2 regions of the Paenibacillus sp. Y859 genome follow, and region 1 is predicted to be linked to the other one. Evidence: riboswitches for the same ligand, from Rfam matches in the RefSeq annotation. Region 1 holds a riboswitch; the other holds the start of a gene.

Region 1 (5,290 bases):
TACTTATTAGTGAGAGGTTTACCCACCATATCGACCATAAAGGCATTCGAGGATTTCTCTATCGCTCTCGCTGGATCCATAGCACCATAGACAGTTCCACCTGAGTTTTGAACTCTTGCCTGATGCCCTACTTTACCGAAATAGGCTGCACCTTTATCATAATACGTATAGTTTCTTGAGAAGAAACCTTCATTTAATCCAATTAACACAGAAAGAGGTTTAATCGTGGAGCCCAAAAGGACAACAGATTCAGGATGAGTTCCTTTTTTACCAGGATTAAAAGAACGAATTGTTCCATTCTGATAAATATATTCTACCTTGCCAGACCAATCTTCTGATGAAATGTTACCCGAACTCCACACATTTGTATCATAGTCCGGCATACTTGCCATAGCTACGACATTACCCGTCTTCACTTCCATAGCTACCGCGAAGCCAGTGGTCGCATCCTTATGAAGTTTCCCAGATACAGGATTCTTATGTAACCAATCTAATTGGTCCATAATCGCTTGCTCAGTCTTCACTTGAATCTCCTTATTAATCGTTGACCATACATCATGTCCTTTTTCCGGAGGTACTATCTCGTCGATACCTTCAGGCATATTACGTGGATCAACCGGTATCTTCAGATAACCGTTCTTACCTCGAAGTTCATCTTGATACATCAATTCTAAGCCATCAAACCCAACGAACTCGGATTCTCCATACATGAGTCCCGGGTCAGTCTGTGTACCGTTTCTCATCTCTTCATTAATATTTTGATATTTGTCTAACGTTTTAGATCTTTTGAAATCTTTGATGTAGCCAATCGTTTGAACAGCGACGGTGTCCAGATCATATTGTCGAACGTTCTCCTCAATAACGCTTATTCCTGGGAATTCCGTCTTATGTTCCATGAAATAAGCGATCTCTTTATCATTAAGTCCCATCTTAATACGTCTAGGAATAAATCCGAAATACAATTTATTATTCAAATCCATCGCTGTTAGAACGTCTTCTTTCGTTAAGTTCCCACCATCAGCATCTTTAAACTCCGCGAATGCTGCTGCAATCCCCTCAGCCAGCTTCTCTATTTCCGGATAATTATCTCGTTTCTCCCCATCTGGTTTATCACTATAATTACTCTGTAAAGTAATATATAAAGATTGAACCGGTTTAGAATACGCCAACTTTATACCCGTGGCATCTCGAATACTTCCGCGTGCCGGGGCGATAGGCACATTCTTCACATCTCTACTTGTTTCTTCCCCTTTTAACGTAGGTCCTTCCACAAATTGTAATATAGCTAGCCGTATAATAATGACGCAAAATATAAGAAATGTGCTGAAGAAAAACAAATTAATCCTCAAGTTAAAACTATTCTTATGTTTGGGCGATTCTTCCTGTACCCGATCCGGCACGTAATCACTCACCGGCTCACCCTCCTTTAACTTTAGCCTACTTAAAAGTTGTTCAATTTTACGAAAAATGTCTTTCTTATTCTAACATAAATCAAAGCCACCTTCACCTTTACCACGTTCTTCATCTCAGGTTATATATATGCCGAATCAAACATAATGTATTTTCTTCTAACTTATATTAATATAGATGTAGATGAAGTAGATTATTGTCGAACATTGGCTATTATAGTTCATAGTTCGTATACATTACATCAGGTGGTGATTAATATGAAGTTACGAATTCTCCTTGGTAAATTCAGTATAACTACAGTTATTATCCTTGTCCTATGTATTTCGATCACTCTTCTACCACAAAAGACATATGCGAATTACTTCACAGATTTTTATGAAGGATTAGAAATATTCTCCGGGCTTCCAGCCCAAATGAATGAGCTAAAGAAAAACTATGAGCAGACTTATAGTGATCTAAACGATGCCCGAGCAAATATTAAAGCCTATGAACAACAAACAGCACAACTGATAGAACAGAATCGACAACTCACAGAGACGGTTCAACTATTGAATGATTCAGAGATAGCACGTCAGAATCGCTACTCTCAAATAAAAAATATCGTTATTTGGGCAATAGCTCTAGCGGCAGGATATTTCATTCTTACACGTACGACTCGCTTCGTGATGAGGCGCTCAAATAAGTGATAGGTCTATTTAACTTCTGCATAGGAGGTTCACCCCATGGATATACGAATAGATAATCCCAGTAATGCCCCCATTGGACAAGCAGTCACCTTTTCTCTTGCAGAAGGAGATCTCATTCATATACTTCATCCCGAACAGATCGTTTCCTATCGAGGACCATCTAACGGGCGCAGCGATCGTTTCATGAATGTGAAACGTATGTACCGCAAGGGGAAGTTGATCCAATCAGACATGAGCGGTCCTTCTCAATTTGTGGCAGCGCTACCTCCTGGCTTTGCAATGAAATCAGTGGAAATCCATAATGGTAGTGATCTCCTTTATGATTTTCGCAATCTGTTCTTCTATAGTGATGGCATTACTATGCAGACACGGCTGTTGCAAATCAAGAATATGCTCGTCACTCGTGATGTCATAAAAGTGAAGTTCTCTGGAACAGGAACCCTCGGCCTACTTACTCAAGGACCTGTGTGCCAAACTGAGCTACACCCTACAGAACCTGTCTATATCGATGCTGGAAGTCTGGTCGCCTATCCTGAGAATGCCAAGCTTGAGTTAACCGTATATGGAAACACACTCGCCAGCCAGCACATGAGCTATCACTGGAAGATGACTGGACTAGGGTCCGTTCTTTTCCAGGCTGGTCGTCAAAACCATCGCTTGGAAAAAGAGTGGGCTAATGATGGTTTCATCAAGCGTGTACTTAGAGAAGTCATCCCATTTGGAGGGATTTTCATTAAATAGTAGATCGTCAGATAAACATTGGGATAAGTTAATAACGTGATTATTTACTGCTTCCATGTTATAATGATGCCGTTCTAAGTTCACCGCTCTATAAGTTAGAATAACTGAAGATAATCCATGCTAATCCGTATGGAAGAGGTTCGCGAACTCCCTCTATAAAAAACTATTTACCTTATTCGATGTAATGAGGCTTTTTTCGAGTTGGATACAGTTCATGAATCTCCTATTCTTCTATGAAATTTAAAGAAGATTGCGAGGTTTTTTGTGATGATTAACGACAAAGCGGTCGTCGTATTCAGCGGCGGCCAAGACAGTACTACATGCTTATTTTGGGCCAAGAAAAATTATAGTGAGGTAGAAACCATTACCTTCGACTATGGTCAACGTCATAAATTAGAGATTGAGTGCGCAGCAAGCATTGCAGCTGATCTGGGTGTCAAACAGACCGTACTTGATATGAGTCTGCTGAGTCAACTTGCTCCGAACGCACTAACTCGTCACGATATTGATATCACTCACGAAGATGGCCAGCTTCCTAACACCACCGTGGATGGACGTAACTTGCTATTTCTAAGTTTCGCAGCGATCGTTGCAAAGCAGATTGGTGCAAGACATTTAATTACAGGTGTGTGCGAAACAGATTTCAGTGGGTATCCTGACTGCAGAGACGTGTTCATCAAATCTCTCAATGTCACTCTTAATCTATCTATGGATTATAATTTCGTAGTTCATACTCCACTCATGTGGTTGAACAAAGCAGAAACATGGCAAATGTCTGATGAATTAGGTGCATTCGACTATATTCGGAATCGTACATTAACTTGTTATAACGGTATCATTGGTGATGGCTGCGGAGAATGTCCAGCATGCATGCTTCGAAAGGCAGGCCTTGATCAGTATTTAGTTGCACGCAACGATTCTGCATCACTCAAGGGTGGTGCTGAAGGATGACTCGTACACCAGGGGAATTCCGCATCGTAGATGCTCTTCAGCACTTCGAAAGGGATATTCAACGTGATGAACTCAGATACCACAGCAAAAGAGTACTCGTCAGTAAGGAATTCACTTTCGACGCCTCTCATCACCTACATGCCTATGAAGGGAAATGTAAAAATCTACACGGTCATACGTACAAAGCCGTCTATGGAATTAGTGGTATACCTAATGATATAGGATTAACGATTGATTTCGGAGAAATCAAAGAAATTTGGAAAGATCGTATCGAGCCCTTTCTTGACCATCGTTATCTGAATGAAACTTTACCAAAAATGAATACTACCGCTGAGAATATGGTCGTCTGGTTGTTCGAGCAAATGGAAGATGCCTTGCACAACTCCGATCATTTCAATAAACCGAACGATATAAATCACTCTAGAAAGATCCGTACAGAATTTGTACGACTTTATGAAACTCCTACAAGCTTTGCCGAAGCAAGACGGGAGTGGATGATTGGGTGAGTAACGCTACGATAAATCGCCCCATTCCCGTTCTTGAAATATTCGGACCTACCGTCCAGGGCGAAGGGATGGTCATCGGGAGAAAAACGATGTTCATTCGTATGGCTGGCTGTGACTATCGTTGCTCATGGTGTGACTCAAGCTTTACTTGGGACGGTAGTGGAAAGGAACACATCAGGCTTCTTACGCCTGAACTGATCTGGGATGAACTCACCCAAGTTGGTGGAGACCGCTTCTCACATGTGACTCTCTCCGGTGGTAATCCCGCCTTACTTCCGCAACTTGGCAGATTAATTGAGTTGTTACACCAGCGGAACATAACAATTGCAGTCGAAACACAAGGCTCCAAATGGCAAGATTGGCTCACTACCGTTGATGAAGTAACATTGTCCCCTAAGCCTCCAAGTTCTGGCATGAGTACAGAATGGGAAGCATTAGATGTTATTATAGATAACTTGAATTCTCGACCTTCAGCTTATTCCCATAGTCTAAAAGTGGTTGTTTTTAACGAGGATGATCTGGAATATGCTGTTAAGGTTCATCTTCGCTATCCGGATGCTACTATGTATCTACAAGTGGGGAACGAAGATGTCCACACAATGGACTCTGCTCAACTCACGACTACTCTATTACAGCGATATGAATGGCTTATTGATAAAGTAATGGATTCCTCCATTCTTAATGATGTGCGGGTATTGCCTCAGCTTCATACGTTAGTATGGGGGAACAAACGCGGCGTTTAATAAACAATAAAGGGGTATCATATATTATGTCAGGAAGACAACCTAATGAAATGGAAGACATTACGTTACTCGGAAATCAAGGGACGAAATATGTTACAGAGTATGATCCCTCCATTCTCGAAAGCTTTGATAACAAGCATCCTTACCGAGATTACTTCGTTAAATTTAACTGTCCGGAATTTACAAGCTTATGTCCTATTACCGGGCAACCAGATTTCGCTACAATCTATATTAGTTATATCCCTCATATTAA
Region 2 (5,290 bases), 140 kb from region 1:
ACATTCAGTGCAGTACGTCCCATATCAATTAGAGGTTCCACGGAAATTAGCAGACCCGCTAATGCAACAGGTAAGCCCATCGTAGAAAGGACAATAAGTGATGCAAAGGTAGCACCTCCACCGACTCCTGCCACACCAAAGGAACTAATCATAATAACCAGAATCAATTTCACAATAAAGCCCCAGCTTGTTGGATCTATACCTACTGTTGGAGCAATCATCACTGCGAGCATGGCTGGATAAATTCCAGCACAACCATTCTGACCAATGGTGGCCCCAAAGGTAGCTGACAGATTCGCGATCCCTGTAGATACTCCGAGTTTCCTCGTTTGAGTCTCTACATTAAGAGGAATGGTAGCTGCGCTAGAGCGTGAAGTAAATGCGAATGTCAGCGTAGGCAGTACCTTTTTGAGATATACAAGCGGGTTGAATCTGAATAGCGTGATCAATATTAAATGAATAATAAACATAACGATCAAAGCTACATATGATGCGATTACGAAGTTAATTAGCTTTAATATTTCTTCAACATGAGTCGTAGCGATAGTTTTGGTGATCAACGCCAATATACCGTACGGAGTCAATCTCAACACAAGGGTAACCATTCGCATAACAACAGCATACACCGCATCGATCAAATCGCGGAAGACTTGTGCCTGCTTAGGCTTCTTACGATCTATTCCAAGAACTGCTACACCGATAAAGGCAGAGAATATAACGACAGCAAGTGTAGAAGAACTACGGGATCCCGTCATATCTGCAAATGGATTCTTCGGAATAAATTCAAGCATTTGCTGCGGAATAGATTTATCTTCAACAACACCAAGTCTATCCTCTAATTTCAAACCCTGTGCCTGTTCTCTGTCACCGCTCTGAATATCAATCGTCTTTAAATCAAAGCTCAGCGTGGTGATAATACCTACAGATGCCGCAATCGCAGTCGTAATTAGAAGAACTGCAATAATAGAAAAACTCATCTTCCCAAGGTTCTTAACACCGTTCAAATTCATGATAGCAGAAATGATTGATACCATAATTAGCGGGATCACGATCATTTGAAGCAAACTCACATAACCATAACCTACCAAGTTAAACCATTCCGTGGACTTCCCTATAACATCGGAATCTGGTTTAAAGAACAATTGTAGAATAACTCCAAATATAATTCCCAACCCTAAACCTGTAAACACTCGCTTCGTGAAGGAAATATGTTTCTTTTGCATCCATACGAGTAACCCGATCAGTAACAGCATGACTACAATGTTAATAATAATCCATAGCATTTCCATTAAATACTCCCCCAAAAAATTAAAATATATCGCTAAACAAATAAGTCACAGTATTAATATTTTTTATCATAACATATAGCTGAGTATTTTGATAGGATTAGTTTAATATCAAAATAACAGTTATTTACACACTACTTAAAGGGTTAATTATTATTTTATTCTTTATCCTAATAAGTCATACCCTATAAATAGCGTCCATTTAATCTTCATCTTTAAATTTAAAAGAACGAGCTATATATAGAAATGGCGTTCCGGCAGCTATGAGTACAAATTTAATAATATAGGTGGTGAAGAGAATTTCCAGCCACACTTCCCAACTATATTTCGGTATGGAGAAGGCAATGGAGCAGAATATCAATGTATCTACAAAAGAACTGATCATCGCACTTCCGTTGTTACGAATCCAGAACTGTTCAGGTTTGGGATAAAATTTGCGAATCCAACTGTATAGCCTTACATCGAGGAATTGGCTTACGAAGTATGCTGTAAGACTTCCTAGCGCCAATCTTGGCATGAGTCCGAAAATAGCCTCCAGTGGAGCTTGAGCGAAATCTCCCTCTTGCGGAGTAAAGATGAGCGCCATTTGCATAATAACTGTTGTCATCAACAGAGTGAAGAAACCGAACCACACTGCCTTTCGGGCTTCCTCATGACCATACCTTTCATTTAAAAGATCACTGGTCATATATAAACTTATATACATCGTGTTGCCCAGAGTCATAACAATTCCGAACATATCAATAGTTTTAGTAACTTGAATATTGGCAATTACCGTAGCTACACCAATCCAAGCATAAAGTCCCTTTTTGCCGAAAAGGCGATAGCACAGTAAAAAGAGCGAAAAATTTACTACAACATAAAAAATACCCCAACTTAAATTAAACATAGTTATCCCCCTAGTTTTGTTACGCGGGATAGTTACGAACCGCGGCTCCAAACGTCTTAGACGTTCAAAACACGGTTTACTTTATCACAGAAGACTGCCATTGCCAAGCCTGAAAATGAAATAAATGAATGAATAAATTCACTAATTCGCGAAATTTACTGAAAATTTCCAAAATTGTTGAAAATAACGCTATTCAATTCTCTGTTCTTTCTGTAAAATCAATAGCAACCATAGACACAATATGTAAAGGGGACGTTTCACTATGTTTGGGATTAGAAATTCTATCAGTCGTAAGTTCATGTCCGTTGTTACTATCGTATTATTCATTATTTCTTTACTATTCAGTATTAGCTTCTATCTTGTTCTAATGAATATATTTAATCATTATGTATTACCTGAGGTTGAGAACAATCTTAAGATTAGTTCCAATGATACATACAAACACTTAAATACTTCTCAGGTATTGCAAACGCAGACGGGAAATGAAGGATCTCAAACCGCACTTTCCTATTACTTCGATGAGAAAATGAACCATTTTAGCTTACATAATATTTATCTCGCTAATGTAAAGGATCATGAAGTAGTCGTCCTAGCTACAAACAGTATATCAAGCCTAGAAGTAAATCAATCAATTCCATTCCTGGAAGAAATGCAAGCCGCAGTCGACAATAAGACCGCTACTACCGAAGTATATACTAACGAATATGGAACATTCAAAACTGACTTTATAGCTATTCCTGGGAGTACAATGATTCTGGCAGTTAGCTTAGATGCGAGCTTTATCTTGGAGGAGACTCAGTTTATTATCTGGATCTGTATAGGGATAACTCTTCTTGGAATGACAGTGGGTCTAAGTATTGCTTATTTCACTAGCCGGCGTATTATCCGACCTATCATTCAGTTAGCCGCACATAGTAACCGTCTCGCACAAGGTAATCTACAGCAAGATATTATCGTTACTGGACATGACGAGGTCGCCCAACTTGCTAGCAGTTTCCAACAAATGACCCATAATCTAAAAGAAATGATCGGACATGTCCAACTAACCTCTCATGAAGTATTAGCTGGATCTAATGATTTATTAAACCTTACAGAAACTATGAAAATGATGGTCGAACGCTCCAACTCAGTCCTTCAAGAGATTGACAAGGGTAGTGAAAGCATTGCCTCAACTTCCAAAGAAAATGCCATCGCAATGGAAGAGATCACCCAAGGAATCATGCACATTGCTAATTCCTCCGGTGATGTATCCGATCAAGTAGCTGCAGCAACTAATGAAGCAGTTAGTGGTAATTTACTAGCACAACGTGCTATAGAGCAGATGCAACGGGTAGAACAGATCTCTGTAGATTCTCTAGAATCCTTTCGTTCTATGAATGAACGTTCACAAGTGATTGGAGAAGTGGTCACCTCGATCTCCGAGATTACGAAGCAAATACAAATGCTCTCGCTTAATGCATCTATCGAGGCTGCTCGTGCTGGCGAGCATGGAAGGGGATTCGCAGTTGTAGCAGGCGAGGTTCGTAAATTATCTGAGCAATCTCGCATTGCAACTCAAGATATTGGGGAACATCTATTAACGATCCAAAAAGATACTGAAGCTTCGGTTGCTACGATGGACCATGTCCATCAAGAAGTCCGTTCAGGTAAAGAATTAGTACAAAATGCTGGGAAAGCCTTCAATCAGTTAGATATTCTCATTCACAACGTTAATCAGAGCATACAAGCCGTATCCGCAACAACACAACAAGTATCAGCAGGCACGGAGGAAGTCAGCGCATCTGTCGAAGAGACGGCATTAATCACATCAAGATCTCGAATAAGTATGAGTGAAATTGCAACTACAAGTGAGCAACAATTGAATGAAATGGAGCAGCATCGTTCGACCGTTACTACTCTCCATGAGTATGCCGTTCAGCTACAAGAGGCTATCCAACAATTCAAAATATAATTGCCCATCCATCACATTAACTTTCTCACAAAAGACGCCGTCAGGCGTCTTTTGTCTGACTAACACCCATAATGTCGTAAATCTGATTCATATCGATATGGTTGCGGACCACCTCAGCGATTCGATCGAATTCCTGTTCCTTGAGCGTACTAGAAGTAAACGTCTGACCCAAAGGTCCCAAGCCTTTATTGACACGAATACCATCCAGCCAGGACCTGCGGAATGTATCGTTATGAAATACACCATGAACCACAATCTGTGAGAACATATCTTTCATTGGCTTGATAAGGATAGGATTCATATCCGTCGTAGCTTTAATACTACAGGCTTCAGCTTGAACTCCTTGCGCACGACCGATTTCTTTCCCATCCTCCGTTACGTAAGAGTTCAGAGCCATATTTTGCGACTTATAAGGGGCTGTCCGATATCCATCCTGTGTAAAAATACGACATAAAGCAGTGGTAACGACACTCTTACCTACATCTGAAGCCGTCCCCTGCAGCATCAGCACTTGTCCAAAAGCACCCTTACTCCAATCGCGAGTTTCAGATTTCACCATATTCATTCTTGCCCCTCTCACATCAGATTGTGCAACAGCACTAGCATCAGCAACGCTACGACTTCAAGAAATTCATTAAGAGCGCCATAAGTATCCCCAGTTAATCCACCTAGCGTAGCATTCAGCTTCCGTGCTAACCACATTCCAGCGATCCAAGCCGCTAGAGGAAGCATAATGAATCCAACCCATGCTGTAGTCCATGATTGGCTGTCCAAATGAAATATTGGAGCAATCGATACAGCAACTCCGGATAACATAATCGCCATTAGCAACGTCACGTATGTCTGTCCTTTATTCAACCCATTCAATTGTCCAGCCATGCCATCCTTGCCACGAGCCGTAGGCCATGAAGATATAGCATGAACTATGAACCATCGACTCCAAATCAAAGGCAGTAGAAGAAGACCTGAGTAATCAAGTCCGTCCACTAATAGTGAATAGATTAATGAGAGTTTAAGCAGCAGAAGCAGAACGCATGCTATCACACCCATCGCACCCACACGGCTATCCTTCATAATCTCCAGTATTTGTTCACGAGAACGATAACTTAATACACCATCTGCTGTATCCATCCAGCCATCCAAATGAAGTCCACCTGTAAGACC

The links. A riboswitch is a leader RNA that binds a small molecule or an ion and turns the genes downstream of it on or off. The one in region 1 is predicted to bind preQ1.
Region 2: another riboswitch for preQ1. It lies ahead of AC1TO8_RS09720 (queuosine precursor transporter); the one in region 1 lies ahead of queC (7-cyano-7-deazaguanine synthase QueC).

What each region holds. Positions count from the first base shown of each region.
Region 1 is NZ_JBXCIZ010000003.1:291,425-296,714, reverse strand. It holds gene AC1TO8_RS10390 (peptidoglycan D,D-transpeptidase FtsI family protein) at 1-1,412, opposite strand, end outside; gene AC1TO8_RS10385 (hypothetical protein) at 1,668-2,096, shown strand; gene AC1TO8_RS10380 (AIM24 family protein) at 2,133-2,837, shown strand; PreQ1 riboswitch class I at 2,967-3,010, shown strand; gene queC (7-cyano-7-deazaguanine synthase QueC) at 3,105-3,788, shown strand; gene queD (6-carboxytetrahydropterin synthase QueD) at 3,785-4,294, shown strand; gene queE (7-carboxy-7-deazaguanine synthase QueE) at 4,291-5,037, shown strand; gene queF (preQ(1) synthase) at 5,064-5,290, shown strand, end outside.
Region 2 is NZ_JBXCIZ010000003.1:156,151-161,440, reverse strand. It holds gene AC1TO8_RS09725 (L-cystine transporter) at 1-1,289, opposite strand, end outside; gene AC1TO8_RS09720 (queuosine precursor transporter) at 1,489-2,175, opposite strand; PreQ1 riboswitch class I at 2,180-2,224, opposite strand; gene AC1TO8_RS09715 (methyl-accepting chemotaxis protein) at 2,438-4,126, shown strand; gene AC1TO8_RS09710 (nucleotide-binding protein) at 4,167-4,631, opposite strand; gene cobS (adenosylcobinamide-GDP ribazoletransferase) at 4,703-5,290, opposite strand, start outside.